DNA from 4 places in the Paenibacillus sp. N22P23 genome. Region 1 is predicted to be linked to each of the others. Evidence: predicted binding sites of a transcription regulator. Region 1 holds the regulator's gene; each other region holds the start of a gene.
The links. Region 1 encodes LexA, which represses DNA repair genes until DNA is damaged. Its sites were predicted from a motif close to CGAACATATGTTCG; they were not measured.

Region 1 (4,216 bases):
ATGAGAAAGGCAATCCGACTACAGAGCTTAACGACCAAGGCGGATATTTCGACCTTGCGCCGATGGATCTTGGTGAGAACTGCCGCCGTGAAATCGTATTGACACTGGAAGAAATGGGCTTTGAAATCGAAGCTTCTCACCATGAGGTGGCTCCAGGTCAGCACGAAATCGACTTTAAATATGCGGATGCAATTAAAGCAGCCGATCAAATTCAAACGTTTAAGCTGGTAGTCAAAACCATTGCTCGCCAGCACGGACTGCATGCTTCGTTTATGCCGAAGCCGCTCTTCGGTGTGAATGGTTCCGGTATGCACTGTCACCAATCGTTGTTCCGCGGTAACGTAAACGCGTTCTACGATGAGAGCGACAAGCTGGGCCTTAGCCAAATCGCTCGTTATTACATGGCTGGCATGCTGAACCATGCACGTGCCTTCGCAGCGATTACGAACCCAACTGTAAATTCGTACAAGCGTCTGGTACCAGGCTATGAGGCGCCTTGTTATGTAGCATGGTCTGCGAGCAACCGCAGTCCGATGATTCGGATTCCGGCTTCACGCGGTCTCAGCACACGGATTGAAGTGCGCAGCCCAGACCCTGCGGCTAATCCATACCTAGCGCTTGCAGTTATGCTTAAAGCAGGTCTTGACGGTATCCGCAACAAGACTCCGCTGCCGGCTCCAACTGACCGTAACATCTACGTGATGACGGATGAAGAGCGTATTGAAGAAGGCATCCCGAGCTTGCCGGATGACCTGAAAGAAGCATTGACGGAGCTGCTTCGCAGCGAAGTGATTTGTGAAGCGCTTGGCGACCATGCGCTTGCACACTTCTATGAGCTTAAAGAAATCGAGTGGGACATGTACCGTACGCAAATCCACGAGTGGGAACGCGATCAGTACCTGACGCTCTACTAGAACCGGAAACCCTTGACGCCTCTGGCGTTGAGGGTTTTTTTGTGTCTGAGGATGGAAGTGTTTCCGCACTTGTACCTCTCAATCCGCATAGTATGCCACAACAGTAATACATGAAGGAGGCAGCGAGTGTGAAGGAGAGGGCGGCGACAAAAGCGGAAAAACAGTTTCGGCTTACCGGGGCGATATTATCACATGTAGCAGCAACAATGGTGCCATTCTTAAGGAAGATCGCACTGAATTATACCTATGCACTGAAATGGTCCAAGGCTATTCGAGGCGCGGATTTGGATACCTTATCCGCTCTGTTTAAGTCGGTAGTGCCTTCTGCAAAGTTAAACGGCTTCTCGACGAATGCGATTGGCTATTTCTTCGATTTCGAGTTTCCGGAGCCTATCCTTCAATATTCCATTGGAACGACGATTCCACCGGGGACAACGCAATTCACGTTCTCCACTCCGATTCATAGAGCGATTGCAAGAGCAGTTCTGCCCTTCTATAAAGCACTTCTATGTTCTTCAACTTACGCAGCTGCGGTAGCTGCGGCTGTGAACAACAACAATCGAACACGGCTATCCTATTTGATTCGACAAAAAGTAACGGCATATGCGCTTAAATCGATTCAGATTGATTTCTCCGGCATAGCCTTAAGTTTCAAGTACAAGAGCAGTAAATTCACTTATCGTCATTTGTTATTCCGTGAAATTGTAGGTTAGCTGACATTGCGGAGGTACATCTACGAGGGGAGGACCGAAAAGGGGCATTTCTTATCGCTGCTGCAGCGATAAGAAATGCCCCTTTGTTTCGTTCATTTAGTGGATGTCGCGGAAAAGTCCAATGACTTTACCGAGTATGGATACATTACGCAGACGAATAGGTTCCATCGTCGAGTTCTCCGGTTGAAGACGGATATGGTCCTTCTCTTTATAGAAGGTTTTCACAGTAGCTTCGTCTTCTTCAGTCATCGCTACGACGATATCGCCGTTCGAAGCGGTTTGCTGTTGGCGGACAATGACGTAATCGCCGTTATGAATGCCTGCTTCGATCATACTCTCTCCAACAACGCTAAGGATAAATACGTTGTGGTCACCAACCTTGTCAGCTGGAAGGGGGAAGTAATCTTCGATATTCTCTGTTGCCGTAATCGGTACACCGGCAGTTACCTTACCTACTACAGGGACCTTTGCAATGGAGAGAGGGAATGGAATCTCGTTGTCTTCGCCGTCCAAAATCTCAATCGCGCGAGGTTTGGTTGGATCGCGGCGAATAAGGCCTTTCTTCTCCAGGCGATCAAGATGGCCGTGAACAGTTGAGCTGGAAGCGAGTCCGACCGCTTCGCCAATCTCACGAACGGAAGGCGGATAGCCTTTCTCGCGTACTTCCGTCTTAATGAATTCTAGTATCGCCTGCTGGCGGTTTGAAAGTTTCGACACCGGAATCACTCCAAAGTTTCATTTGTGTCAAATTATAGCACAGAACCGGAGTTCGTACAAACATAAGTTCGAGAAACACAAGTTCGCATATTTTCACGAACAAATGTTCCAATTGCGCTTGACTGCAAACAAGCGTTCGTGTTATTCTAAATTTAACAAAAACAGAACAAACGTTTGGGGTGCTGGTGAATGATGACAACAATGTCCACTTACTCTTCTACTTATAAAGGTGAAACTCGCAATACACGCGCTGTGAAGCGTACTTGGCAAGAGAGAAGAACAGAACGTTTACTAATGAGGCTAGCCGTTGCTACATTGTTTTTCGTACTGCTTTTCACAGGATTGTCACTGATGACAAGCCAAGCTAACAGTGAGCATCCGACAGCACCTACTGCTTCGGAGCAGATCGTCATTGTTGGCTCCGGTGACACACTTTGGAATATCGCTAGCAGTATTCGCAAGGAAGGTGAAGATATTCGTCATGTTGTTTTCGACTTGAAACAACGGAACAACTTGACCTCTAGCTCGCTGCAAGCCGGACAATCCTTAATTATTCCTGCCGAATAACTAGATGATATACCGCATCTACTTCTATAATAGGAATACATACTTACAAGAACGTTCTATAAGCATCTGCATTCACAAGTCTGAGCCCCCGTTGCTCAGGCTTTTTTCATTTTCGTGGTATAACGTATAAATAGGGTGAACTTGACGTGATGGAGCGCGGTCAAGACTAGTGGAATCAAGCGCTGGAGAGGTCCATTTCGCCTTGACAATGGGCAATTAAAAATGTCAAAGTAAAGAATGACATGTTGGCCGATTCAGGAAAGGAGCATAATGGATATGGAGAAGATCATCGCCCGTATTAATGAATTATCCAGAAAGAACAAAACAGTAGGGTTATCCCCGGAGGAACTGGTCGAACGCGACGAGCTTCGCCGTCTATATCTTGAGAATTTCAAGAAAAACTTCCGTAATCAACTCGATACCATTAAATATGTGGAGGATGAAGAGGACGGGGACGATACGATCAAGCATTAGCAGCAGTCTATTCGAAGGAGGACATGTAGCATGCAATATCGTTTACTTGGCCGAAGCGGTTTAGCCGTATCGGAGCTTTGTTTAGGTACAATGACGTTCGGTAACACGACGAGCGAGACGGATTCGATAGAGATGATGAATCGTTTCTTCGAGAAAGGCGGCAATTTCCTCGATACTGCGAACGTATATGTTTCCGGGCGTTCTGAAGAGATTGTAGGTAAGGCGATAAAAGATAGACGCTCCGAAGTTGTACTCGCAACGAAAGTGAGATTTGCGACCGCAAACCATCCAAACGGCGTTGGTGTTTCCAGAAAGCATATTATGGATGCTGTTGAAGCAAGCTTGAAGAGACTGGATACCGACTATATCGACCTCTACCAAGTTCATGTATGGGATCACGCTACACCGATCGAAGAGACGCTTCGCGCGCTCGATGATCTGGTTACATCAGGGAAAGTTCGTTATATCGGCTGTTCCAATTTCTTCGCATGGCAGCTCATGAAGTCTTTGTCTACGAGCGATTGGAATCGTTATGTTCGTTTTATCTCGATTCAACCGCAATACAGCCTGGTTAGTCGTGAGATGGACCGCGAGATGTTGTCTTTGTGCTTGGAAGAGAATGTAGGTATTATTCCTTGGGCACCACTAGGCGGCGGATTTCTGACAGGCAGGTACACACAAGATGAGCCTGTAAGTGGAAGATTAACTTCCAAGCAAGGTGAGAGCTCGTGGGCAAATCGTGCTAGCGAGGATAATTTCGCAGTGCTTGAAGCAGTCCTAAGCGCAGCGAAAGAACTGGATCGAACACCTGCTCAAGTCGCGCTGTCATGG
Region 2 (4,216 bases), 900 kb from region 1:
GTATACTTCCACATAAGAACGCCTTTCCTCTTGCTAATGTCCTCCTATTCTAATGGATGCAGAGGGCGCCTTCAACCGCTTTCGTCATTTGGCATTAGCATCAAAGTAGAACGTATCCGCCGTCTTCTGATCTACACAGCCTGTCAGCACTACGAATCTCTGTCCTCCTTCGATCTCCTTGGTGTCCAAGCCTTCGCATGTCGTACTTGGCCTGCCTAGATCGCTCCCGAATGCATCCATGCCATTGTCAAACGTATAATAAATCTGTTTCCCATCGTATGTAAGCTCATAGAAGATCGGATCCCCTTCAATCGTATACTGGGTGATTCGGACATTCATTCGACCGGCTTGTTTTTGCTTCACATGCGTAACAAATTGATTCCATTTCTCTAAATTCGAGTACTTCCCATGCACATTAACAACGTCACCGTTTGCTATCGCCTGTTCAGGATGGTAAGGTTCCGTCACCTTCGGAAAATCATTCTCGGCCCCCTGCGACTGTCCGCTGCCTACGGTTTGACCGTTACTTCCTTCTCGGCCGCAAGCCGTCAGCAGCAGCAGGGCTAATCCAATCATTGCCGCTTTTCTCATCATCTAGAATCACCTCATGCCTATCGACGCGAAGACATCCCCGAAAGTTGCATGGATGATCGTCCGGTAACTCCGGACTCGCTCCGGTAATTCCGGACTCGCCTCGTGTCAACTGTTCGCCTTAAACATCTCCGCCACATATCTGGCGATGCGAACGCTCATCTCCGCACGCACGACTTCACGCATCATTGCGAATTTATCCTTATAACCGCGGCAGGTAAAGTGATAATGAATCGCGCTGTCCACCCGTTCATCCTCGAATACCTTAATCTGGCACCGCTTCATCTGCTTGCGCACCTCGCTTAGTTCCCCATGAAGGCGGGTCATCAGCACTTGCGAAGCTTTGATATATAAACTCTTCATGGAATAAGAGGACAAGCTGATTTCGGTACAGTTCTTATCGACGATTGTCATCATAATCGGCAGGAGCACAAAGTCGCGAATGAGCTCAAGCTCCTCCTTCGTGGGCAGCTGCTCGGGCGTGGATCTCCCCGAATCCTGAGGCTGTTCCGCTGCCTCAGTCTGCTCCCTGCGCTGCAAATATTGCTCCCGATGCTCAGGCAGCATCATGCGGCTGGATTCCCAGCGGCCGTTTCCTTCCAGCTTCTTGCTCATTTATAATGCCCTCCGATTTTCACGCTGCGCTCGCGAGCCTGGGCAGCGTCCAGCAGCGAGGAGGCGCGCAGAATCGCCGTACTCCCGTAACGGTACTTGATTTGATCAGTCGTTCGTTCCAATTTACGCACCCGCTCTCGGTTACCGAACAGCGTAAGCTGATATTGGTCATCTTGGCACAGCTTCGACAGTGTAACGCCAAGCTTTCGCACCGGCATCTGATCCCAGTGCGTATCAAACAACTTGCGCACTGCATCGAACACTTCTCGCGTAATATTCGTCGGATCAGTAAGCGTCGTCTGCCGGAAGAACCCGGTCGGCTTGTCGAAATCCGCTCCTTGAGCGCCGGCCGCGACCACCTGGCCCATATATCCCTTGGCCCGGCACCGACGGCTGACCTCCTCGCTGAGCTCCAGCAGTACGACATCGATTTCGGCACGGCTGGAGAAGTCGCGCGGCAGCGTCATCTGATGACCGACCGCCTGCTGATTGTTATGTGTGCTCGGCTTAACCGGACTTGTGTCTATGCCGTTCGCTGTCTGCCAGTACAGCTCCGCTTGAATATCGCTGTTGCGCCCCATCAATACGCGCATTTTGCGTTTCAGCTCATGGAGCTCCATCCGCGCCAGGTCGCCGATCGTGAAGATCCCGATCCGCTGAAAATGCGCTGTCATCCGTGATCCGATGCCAAACATCTTACCCACCGGCTGCGGCCAAAGCTTCGTATCCACCTCCGACTTCGGCAGTGTGAAGATGCCGCTCTCGCTCTTCTTGGCCCATATATCCGTCGCCATCTTGGCGAGCACTTTCGTGGAGCTGATGCCCACTCGCGACCAGACGCCGGTATACAGCATGATTTTGTTCTGAATACGCCTTGCGATCTCTTCTGCAGAACCGAAATAAGCAACAGAACCGGTCACGTCGAGGAATTGCTCGTCAATGGAGAAAGGCTCCACCAAGTCCGTGAATGATTCGAAAATCTCCGTAATCATCAAAGAAACGTCGATATAAGCCTGCATGCGCGGCTTCACGATAACAAGCTGCGGGCATTTGCCAAGTGCCTCGCCGAGCGTTTCCGCCGTTGTAACGCCGTATTGTTTGGCAATCGGACAAGCTGCCAATATAATGCCAGAGCGCCGTGCGGGATCTCCTGCGACGGCGACGGGCTTATTCTGATATTCCGGGTGCGCCGCCTTCTCGACGGACGCATAGAACGACTGACAATCCGCCAACATAATGATGCGTTCCATGGCCCCCACCTTTCAGCGATAGGAATGTATGTTCTCATCATCATTATACACCGAATGTATGTTCGCAATGCAAGTGCCAAAAAAATGCTGTTCCGATTAAACGATTCGGAACAGCATTTTTATGAGAAAAGGAGCAGCCCCAACACTTGCGAATCCGGTACTGTTTCGGCGGAAGGCTCTAACGAACCGTACGGGTCTTATTTGCCCATTCGTGGCTCCGAAAACAAGCTAACGAACCGTAGGGGCACTATTTGACAGTTTTTGAGTATTTGGGAACCGATTATCCCCCAATAACGTCTCTACGGTTCGTTAGATTCTCGGAACCCTTAAATTCAGTCAATTAACGCCTCTACGGTTCGTTAGATTTTCGCGGAATACAAGATGAGGAGTGCGAGATGAAATTTTCGTGGCTTTTTTACAATTCAAGCCTCAGCCGAATCATATCCCGGCAAGGAATCCCGTTCTCGATAATCGGCTCCGCATAATGCTTAACGAAGTAGTCGGTGTCAACGCCCACTATGCGGAAACCGCATTTCTGATAAAGCCTAAGCTGCCCCAGGCTGGAATTTCCCGTTCCGATCTCAACCGCACGATATCCCTGTTCCTTGCAATGCTGAACCGCATGCTCGATCAGTTCCCTGCCGAGACCTCTGCCCTGACAGTCCTCCCGTACGGCGATATTCATGATTTCAGCTGTCTTCGGCCGAGTGGCGAGCAGCAAATATACGCCGACCGCCTCGCCATCCTCATCTATCACCATGCACACGCACCGACCCGCATAAGCATCGATCGCCTGCCGCTCCGGATCGGCCAGAAGCAGCAGTTCATAAGGCAGCGCCTCGCCCTCGCCTAATGAGCGAATCCTCAGCTCAGACATCTGCCCCCGCATCCTTATCCGCCAGCGTTAGCTCCAATCCGCCGAATTTCTTCGCAAACGCGCTATAGACCAAGGCAACAAGCATGCTCAGTGCCCCGTAAACGAAAACTAGAAAGAATGGCATGATCAAATATGGAATTCCCACAAGGAGCAGCGTGCCTTTACCTGTAGCTGCTCCAATAATGGTAATCATCAAACCAATCAAGGCCATCAGCGCCATTGGAATGATCATAAGATAAATCGTCGCTTTGAACATACTTTTCGTGCCGATCTCGCGAATCTCAACTTTTCTCAACGTGATAGACTCCCTTTGTTTTGTTTCATCTACGGGCGCTGCAGCTTCTTCGCAAACCGATATCCCGTAATGGAGTAGCCCCATTTCTTATAAAATCCATGAGCCTCCGTCCGTTCTTCCTTGATTCCGCTGTTTAAATAGATAAAATGCCCGCCTTGCTCCAGCACCCACTGCTCCACATGCGCAAGCAGCGCCTGGCCGACGCCTTGACCTTGAAACTCCTTCTTCGTGACCAGTGAGGAAATTTGCGTCTTCACATCATTGCTGACATAGCTGAACTGCATCCGCAGCCCGACCATGCCGACCACAGCACCTTCAAGCTCCGCCACGAATGTAAAATAATTCGGACTCCCTTCGATCTGCGCCATTCGCAGCTTCATATCCTCATGCGTCGAAGGCGATCCCAAATCGGCCATCAGCGCGGTGAGCGGCTCTAAATCCGACTCCGATTCATACGGGCGAACAATCACCATTCTGACAACCTCCCCTTGTCCCAATTAGAGCGTATATACCATCAATTCTTCATCGTAATAGTTCCCTTTATACTTAAGCGCCCTGCGCTCCAAGCCGTACACTTCGAAGCCCAGC
Region 3 (4,216 bases), 1.5 Mb from region 1:
GAGGGCGGTCAGCAGCCAGACTGCAAATGATATCTTTAATAGAGGCCAGCCCAGACTGCCTAGATTAAGACCAATTAACTCGGTAGTTAAGCACGTGCCGATGTTTGTACCTAGAATAATGCCTAGCGTGCGCGGGAAGGTGAGCACGCCGGCATTGACCAGTCCTATTGCGATTACGGTAACGGCTGTGCTGCTCTGCAGTACAGCCGTTGTTGCTGTCCCGACAAGCATTCCGTGAAGCGGTGTGGCGGTAGATTTGCGCAGCACGTCCTGCAGCCGGTGGCCGACAGAGCGATGCATGGCCAGCTCCATCGCTCTCATGCCGAGCATGAAGACGACAAACCCTCCCAGAACGCGGGCTACGATCATGATTAGCATGGCAGTACGCTCCTTTAACAAGAATAACGATACATATGCAGCAGACTGGACGAGCATGACAAGATTGGATCAAGGCAGCTTACGGAAAGGATGAGGATGAACATGGAACGCGTAAAAGCAATATTGCAGCGTGATCGCAAGAAACGATTGGAGGCCGGACACCCGTGGGTGTTTGCAGGCGAAATTAACCGTATAGAAGGAGAAGCCACTCCCGGAGATTTGGTTGACCTTGTGACACATCAAGGCAGGTATTTGGCAACGGGCTACTGGAATCCAAAATCTCAAATTACTGTTCGTGTCACATCGTACAAACCAATCGAAGCCATGGATGAGGCGTACTTCCGAGAACGTTTCATCCAATGTGCGCAGCATCGGAATCGGTTTGTGCAAGGGCATGATTGCCGGTTAGTTTATGGAGAGGCCGATTTTCTGCCTGGACTGATCGTAGACCGGTTTGGCGGCGTACTAGTCGTTCAATTGCTGACACTGGGAATGGATATTCGCCGTGAAGCGATTGTCGCGGCGTTAGTTGATGTATTTGCGCCGCAGGGTATTTACGAGCGCAGTGACGTTTCCGTTCGAGAACTTGAAGGAACCGAGCAGCGGACAGGTGTTCTGTATGGCGATTGTCCTCGCATCGTCGATATCCTGGAGAATGGCTTGCAGATGGAAGTGGATATTGTAGAAGGACAGAAGACCGGCTACTTCTTCGATCAACGCGAGAATAGAGCTTCAATCGCACCACTGATGCTCGGCTGGGGAGCGCGCAGCGGCATTCAATTGAAATCAGTCGAAGATGGCGATTCTTCTTCGGCTCCGTCCGACGATACCGGCACATTAGCATCTCTTAATGAAGCGAAGCTTGTCCCTGTCAACGCGAACGGCAAGGTAGTCACATTCCCGTATTGGGACGGTGCCACGGTGCTGGAATGTTTCGCGCATACGGGAAGCTTCACGCTGCATGCCTGCAAATATGGTGCTAAGAAAGTAACATGTCTTGACGTATCCGAGCATGCCATCGAAACGGCGCGTCGTAACGTCATTCGTAATGGGTTCGAGGAGCGAGTGGAATTTGTCGTTGCGGATGCGTTTGAATATCTTCGCAGACAAGTGAAGGGAATCGAAGAGCGCCAAGAGCGCGGCAGCGCGAAAGTGGATACCTCCAAGAAGATGGGGGATGCGGGCCGGAAGTGGGATGTTGTCATTCTCGATCCGCCGGCGTTTACGAAATCGAAGAATGCAATCGAAGGCGCAGTACGCGGCTATAAAGATATTAACCTTCACGGAATGAAGCTGGTAAATGAAGGCGGGTACCTTGTAACAGCGAGCTGTTCCTACCATATGCGTCCCGAGCTGTTCCTCGAAACGATCCAAGCGGCTGCCATCGACGCAGGAAAGACACTCCGCTTGATTGATTGGCGTGCGGCAGGCAAAGATCATCCGCAAATCGTCGGCGTCAATGAAGGCCATTATTTGAAGTTTGGGATATTCGAAGTGCGGAGCCGCTAGCGACACTTGATTATAGTATTTAACGCTCCCTTATTTAAGCGATCGCTTAAGTAAGGGAGCGTTTTTTTGTTGTTAATTACGGTTGCTGGACCAACACCAACTCCAACAATAGTATCGGTGTCATACCACCGCCACCGCCGTCGTCGCGATCTCCGCCATTAACATGAAATGCTGCTCAAAAAAACGTACAACATTCCAATGTTATCGGGTGCTGGTTTCAGTCAATTGGGACAATGAACAATTTACCTAATTACAAATCGAACAAATGTTTGTGTTTTCGGATGAAACAAGCTGAGGCGTATGGTAGAATAGTAGAATCGAATAACGAGAAGAGGTTGGCGAATTATGACGCTCCGATATGTAATTGGCCGGTCAGGGTCGGGTAAGACCCATTATTGTTTGGATCAAATTCGCAGCAACGTGCTGGCACAGCCGGACGGGCCGCCGATCGTCATATTGGTGCCGGAGCAGGCAACCTTCCAAACGGAATATGCGCTGCTGAACCATGCGGAACTTAGCGGTTCTATTAGAGCGCAGGCGCTTAGCTTCCGCCGTCTTTCGTTCCGCATTATGCAGGAGACAGGCGGCACCGCGCTTGTTCCAATCAGCGAGAACGGCAAAAATATGCTGCTCTACAAAATCGTCCACCGTCTCGAGGAGCAGCTGCAGTTGTTCAAAGGCAGCGAATCCCAGCATGGATTCATCGAGCGTCTTGGTGAGCTGATGACAGAGTGGAAGCGATACGGCATCGGCACAGATGAGCTGACATCATTCGTCGAAAGCCGCATGCCGCAGAAGGGCAGCTCCCTGCTGGGGAGAAAGCTGCATGACTTGCAAATGATAGCCTCAGGCCTTGAACGAGAGCTCGACGGTCTCTACGTAGATGCCGAGGATTATTTGAGCTGGCTGGTCAAAGGTTTTCATCAAGCACCTTCTATGGCAGATACAGAGATTTGGGTAGACGGGTTTCATGGATTTACGCCAAAAGAATTCGACGCGCTCGGCACGTTAATGAAATACTCCAAAGGAATGACTGTGACGCTATGTCTGGACAAGCTTTACGAGCAAAGCGAACAGCCGCATGAGCTGGATTTATTCCGGCCGACTGCGGAGACTTATATGAAGCTTCGCGATTTGGCAATCGAGAACGGCGTGGAGATCGAGGAGCCGGTGCTGCTCGACGGCACGCCGTATAGGTTTAAGGAAAATCCGATGCTTGCACATTTGGAGCGTTACTATGGCGGAAGAAAGCCGCTCAGTCTACCGGACACGGAACTGGAGCAAGGAGGCGTATCGCTCCATGCTGCAGCTAATCGCCGAGCGGAAGTGGAGGCCGTCGCTCGGGATATTACGCGCAGAGTACGCGACGAAGAGCTGCGCTATCGGGATATGGCCGTTATGGTACGTAATGCGCCTGATTACAACGATTATATTAAAGCGGTATTTGCTGACTATGGCATCCCCTATTTCCTCGATCAGAAGAATGGAGCGCTTCATCATCCGTTCGTGGAGTTTATTCGATCTGCGCTGGAAATCGCGACACACGGCTGGCGTTACGAAGCCGTGTTCCGCTGTATCAAATCAGAGCTTCTTATCCCCGAGGACGGCAGTTTAACGCGGGAAACGTTTGATTTGTTGGAGAACTATGCGCTTGCATCAGGCATGAACGGCAACAGATGGACGACGCTCAGCCAGTGGAAGCCTTTAATGCGCGATACGCTGGATGGCGACCCCGTGCAAGCTGGCGAGAATGAACTGCGGGAATTTGATGCCATTATGGCCGCAAGGGAAGCGGTCGTACCGGTTCTGCGTAAATTCAGCAGGGAGATGAAGAAAGCCGGCAGTGTCCGACAAATGTGCGAAGCCATGTACAGATTGCTAGTGACTATTGAAGCGCCGGATCGTATGGAGCGCTGGAGCCGCAAAGCGATTACCGAAGGCAATCCGCTCCGGGCAAGAGAGCACAGGCAACTGTGGGACGGCGTTATGGATTTACTCGATCAACTAACCGAAATGACGGGCAGCGAAGCGATGCCGCTTGAACTGTTCACGGGAATGGTAGAGACGGGACTTGAGAGTTTGAAGCTTGCATCTGTTCCGCCTTCCCTGGATCAAGTACTGATCGGTAGCATGGATCGTACGCGTTCCGGCCAAATCACGATCTGTTATTTGCTTGGCGCCAATGACGGCGTCATGCCGCAGCGAATGAAAGAGGACGGCGTACTTACAGAGCAGGAACGTGAAACGCTGGAATATGGCGGACTGGTAATGGCGCCAGGCGTACGCCGCAAACTGCTCGATGAGCGATTCATGATCTACAATGCGCTTA
Region 4 (4,216 bases), 990 kb from region 1:
CCAGCGCTTCTATTTTTTTATCCAACGACTCTTCTTTCTGAATAAGTCGTCTTTCAAGACGCTGTACCTCATTGCGACGTTCGCGAATATCTCTCTCAGCCTCGGTACGGAGCTTGTGGACTTCATCTTTCGCTTCGAGAACCGTTTCTTTCTTCTGCGCTTCGGCTTCTTTCTTCGCATTGTCAACAATCTGACTAGCGGCCTGCTCGGCGCTTGAAATTTTGGCCTCGGCGATCGATTTGCGAATAAAATAACCGACACCAAAGAAAATTGCACCAACAACGAGAATGATCAGGATCCATACCACTACTGGCATCTTTCTCACCTCCTCGTTGCTCACCTAAGCAAACGCTTGGGACAGTATTTGGTTTTCTAGCCGGTTTTTAACCCGATCAACATAACTAAATTTGACGAAAATAATCGTTTCGAATCAATTTTTGGAAGGAAAATCGATTCTAGAATAAAGAATACAAACTTATTTTATCTTTTGTGAAAATCAATTGTCAAGCATATGCCCATCCTCATCATCTTCCATTCCGAGAACAGCTGCCTTTACCGCTTCTCTAACTGTATTCATCGGAAACCCGCGGCGCAGGAGAAACACAGCTAATTTCTGTTTCCTCTCACGAAGTTCACCTTTAACATAAGGCCATTTCTTATGTGCTGCACGGATGGCAATCTCAGTCTCTGATTGCTCATTCAGCTTCTGAGAGGCCTGCTTAGCCATATCTCTGGAGATTCCTCGCTGCACGAGCTCCTGTTGCAATAAGCGGCGCCCTTTCATCTGAGTCCGCATCCGTTCGGAAGCGTACATATTGGCATACTGCTTATCATTTACCAGACCTTCTTGTGTCAGACGCTCTATCGCTTTCTCAGCAGATTCGGGATCAATTTCCTTCCGTGCCAAATACCGCAAAATCTCCTTCTCCGTCCGCTGCCTTGCTCCTAAGTACGATAGAGAAAGAATATAGGCCCGGTGCCGAGTATCCTCTTCGACAATTTGTTTCAGCTCATCCGCATGAATTTCTCTGCCCTTAAGCAGCCGAAATTTAATCAGTAGGTCTTCATGTACGCTGGTGTACGGTTCTCGCGAATCATTGACAAACAGATGGTAGCGCTGCTTGGACTTCCGGTCCTGCTCAACGCCGGTAATTACTAGCACCTCAGTCCCTCCCCCACTTCGCACACTCGCTTAATAAATAGAGAAGCACCTTTACAGGTGCTTCTCCGGGTAACCGATCATCAGAACCGGTTTATTCCACATCTAAATCCAATTCGTCCTCGTCCTCTTCGTCCTCGCTGAACGCAGCTCCAGCCGCAGCTGCAGCAGCCATGTTGCTGGCTTCACGAATTTGCTTCTCGATCACAGCCGCAATGTCCTTATGATCTTTAAGGAATTGCTTCGCGTTCTCACGGCCTTGCCCAAGACGCTCGCCGTTATAAGAGAACCAAGCACCGCTCTTCTGAACGATATCCTGCTCGACGCCGATATCCACGATGCTTCCTTCTCTAGAGATGCCTTCACCATACATAATGTCGACTTCAGCTTGTTTGAATGGAGGAGCGACTTTGTTCTTAACGACTTTAATACGTGTCCGGTTACCGACAATGTCGTTCCCTTGCTTAATGGACTCGATACGACGAACATCAAGACGAATTGTGGAGTAGAACTTCAGTGCGCGACCGCCTGGCGTTGTCTCAGGATTACCGAACATAACGCCGACCTTCTCACGAAGCTGGTTAATAAAGATCGTGATCGTCTTCGACTTGCTGATCGCACCGGAAAGCTTACGAAGTGCTTGCGACATCAAACGTGCTTGCAAACCAACGTGGGAGTCTCCCATGTCGCCTTCGATTTCCGCTTTCGGCACGAGCGCCGCAACGGAGTCAACAACGACAATGTCTACCGCGCCACTGCGAACAAGTGCTTCCGCGATCTCTAGGCCTTGTTCACCCGTATCCGGCTGCGACAGAAGCAATTCATCAATGTTAACGCCAAGTTTGCTTGCGTACGCAGGATCAAGTGCATGCTCCGCATCGATAAATGCAGCTTGTCCACCAGCACGTTGTACTTCTGCGATCGCATGAAGCGCAACTGTTGTTTTACCGGAAGATTCCGGCCCGTATACTTCAATAATCCGGCCGCGTGGGAAGCCGCCAATTCCAAGTGCAATATCTAATGCAAGTGCACCGCTGGATACTGTTTCAACTTGCATATGAGTTGATTCACCAAGCTTCATGATGGAGCCTTTACCAAATTGCTTCTCTATTTGACGCAATGCCATTTCTAATGCGGCTTTACGATCTGCCAACGAATCCACATCCCTTATAATTTATACTTTCATGATACCTTGTTTCTAGTACTTTGACAAGCATTTTTACGAACATATATTCTTATTTTCTATTTGGCCAAATAGAATGACAAAAAAAGAACCGCAGCAAAGTAATCTTCGCCACGGTTCTTCCGCTAACTAATGTCGATTATAGTCGAAAATATATCATCTGACAAGCCTAAATTAACAATTTATTCTAGTTTACAGTGCCTGCCACAGCCGATAAAGAAGCGACTTTGCTGCACGCAGTCGAATAATGCCTCTGCTGCCGCTAAGATGCGCCGTGAACACCTGCGTCGGCTTCCCGCGCTCCGAAAGTCCGAAATACACAAGTCCGACCGGCTTCCCCTCGGACTCGGCAGGGCCGGCTACGCCTGTTAACGAGACGCCGAAATCGCTGCCTGCGAGTTCGCGTACCCGCTCCGCCATGAGCGCCGCTGTCGATTCGCTGATAGCTCCGGGCGCATCTGTCCCCTCGAGCTGCGACATCGGGATGCTCAGCAATTTATGTTTCATTAAGTTGGTGTACGTTACGACGCCGCCAACAAACTCTCCGCTGCTTCCGGGCACCTGTGTCACGAGCTGCGCGAACAGACCGCCTGTGAGACTCTCTGCACTGGCTAGTGAGCGTCCGGTAGCACGAAGCTGCCTTATGACAGCTTCCTCGAGCGGAATGTCCTCACGCGCGTACAGATGCGTACCAACGCGTGCAAGAATTTGCTCTTCAGCCGATTTGAGACGTGCTTCTGCTTCCTGCTCGTTCAAAGCTTTCGTCGAAATCCGAATGGCGACTTCGCCTTCTTTGGCATACGGCGCAATGGATGGATCGGATTGTCCCTCAATTAAATCAATGATGGCCTGCTCCAAGCTGGATTCACCGATTCCGGCGAACATCAGCAAACGAGAGAACAGCTTACGCTCCTCTCCCATAACGGATCTAATCCACGCTTTAGCGGGTCCGTCGAACATCGGTTTCATTTCACGCGGCGGCCCTGGAAGCAGGACATAGCTCGTTCCTTCTACCGTTAGCGCATTTCCTACAGCTAACCCCGCATCATTCATCAGCGGATCGCTGCCTTCAATCAGATGAGCCTGTCGGCGATTGCTCTCCACCATATGAATGCCGCGCGAGCTGAACAACACTTCAATTTTGTCCATAGACGGCTGATGAATCTCAATGGAACGATTCAAGTAGTCCGCCAGCGCATCCTTCGTTAAGTCATCCATCGTCGGCCCAAGCCCGCCGGTAAAGAGAATAAGATCGGCTCTTGTGCGCGCAAGCTCGATCGCTTGGCGAATTCGGCCTGCATTATCGCCAACGACGGTTTGAAAGTAAACATCGACACCCAGCTCCGCAAGCCCTTGAGATAAATAAGTGGCATTCGTATTCACGGTCTGACCAAGAAGCAATTCCGTACCTACCGCAATAATTTCAGCACGCATAACAACAGCTCCAATCTATGTATAAGTTGAATTCGGGCGGAATCGGTCAAGGAAAAGCAAAGCATCACCCCTTCCTGACGAACAGAAGGAGTGATGCTGCTTGTTTAAGCCGGTTTATGCTACCGGAATGAGATTTTTATTTTTGACGAAATAATCGATGCCGGAGTAAACCGTGATGAGTGCCGCCGCATAACTAGAAATAAGGTCGAACGGAAAATCCAGAAATGCAAACGGGAAATTGTTAAGCAATAACGCGATAATCATCGTAATTTGAACGGCCGTCTTCCATTTGCCCCACGTGCTGGCAGCCAGAACAGAGCCTTCAAGCAGCGCAATCTGGCGAAGGCCGGTGACTGCAAACTCACGACTAATAATGACGATCGCGATCCAAGCATCAAGCTTAGCCATTTCGACAAGCGAAATAAGCACCGCCGCAACTA

Region 2: the regulator LexA is predicted to act here: its motif matches at 2,508-2,521, upstream of AC506A_RS03500 (DNA polymerase IV).
Region 3: the regulator LexA is predicted to act here: its motif matches at 2,146-2,159, upstream of addB (helicase-exonuclease AddAB subunit AddB).
Region 4: the regulator LexA is predicted to act here: its motif matches at 2,382-2,395, upstream of recA (recombinase RecA).

Annotation. Positions count from the first base shown of each region.
Region 1 covers NZ_JBXENT010000001.1:1,595,823-1,600,038, reverse strand. Annotated here, with positions in the region: gene glnA (type I glutamate--ammonia ligase) at 1-914, shown strand, start outside; gene AC506A_RS07610 (hypothetical protein) at 1,043-1,627, shown strand; gene lexA (transcriptional repressor LexA) at 1,724-2,344, opposite strand; gene AC506A_RS07600 (LysM peptidoglycan-binding domain-containing protein) at 2,534-2,911, shown strand; gene AC506A_RS07595 (DUF896 domain-containing protein) at 3,182-3,385, shown strand; gene AC506A_RS07590 (aldo/keto reductase) at 3,416-4,216, shown strand, end outside.
Region 2 covers NZ_JBXENT010000001.1:693,609-697,824, reverse strand. Annotated here, with positions in the region: gene AC506A_RS03515 (MFS transporter) at 1-14, opposite strand, end outside; gene AC506A_RS03510 (DUF4362 domain-containing protein) at 85-594, opposite strand; gene AC506A_RS03505 (YhjD family protein) at 700-1,206, opposite strand; gene AC506A_RS03500 (DNA polymerase IV) at 1,203-2,456, opposite strand; gene AC506A_RS03495 (GNAT family N-acetyltransferase) at 2,872-3,324, opposite strand; gene AC506A_RS03490 (hypothetical protein) at 3,326-3,628, opposite strand; gene AC506A_RS03485 (GNAT family N-acetyltransferase) at 3,658-4,101, opposite strand; gene AC506A_RS03480 (GNAT family N-acetyltransferase) at 4,126-4,216, opposite strand, start outside.
Region 3 covers NZ_JBXENT010000001.1:86,610-90,825, forward strand. Annotated here, with positions in the region: gene AC506A_RS00405 (Na/Pi cotransporter family protein) at 1-378, opposite strand, end outside; gene AC506A_RS00410 (class I SAM-dependent rRNA methyltransferase) at 481-1,887, shown strand; gene addB (helicase-exonuclease AddAB subunit AddB) at 2,233-4,216, shown strand, end outside.
Region 4 covers NZ_JBXENT010000001.1:609,642-613,857, reverse strand. Annotated here, with positions in the region: gene rny (ribonuclease Y) at 1-316, opposite strand, end outside; gene AC506A_RS03070 (RecX family transcriptional regulator) at 497-1,162, opposite strand; gene recA (recombinase RecA) at 1,254-2,312, opposite strand; gene AC506A_RS03060 (competence/damage-inducible protein A) at 2,535-3,776, opposite strand; gene pgsA (CDP-diacylglycerol--glycerol-3-phosphate 3-phosphatidyltransferase) at 3,891-4,216, opposite strand, start outside.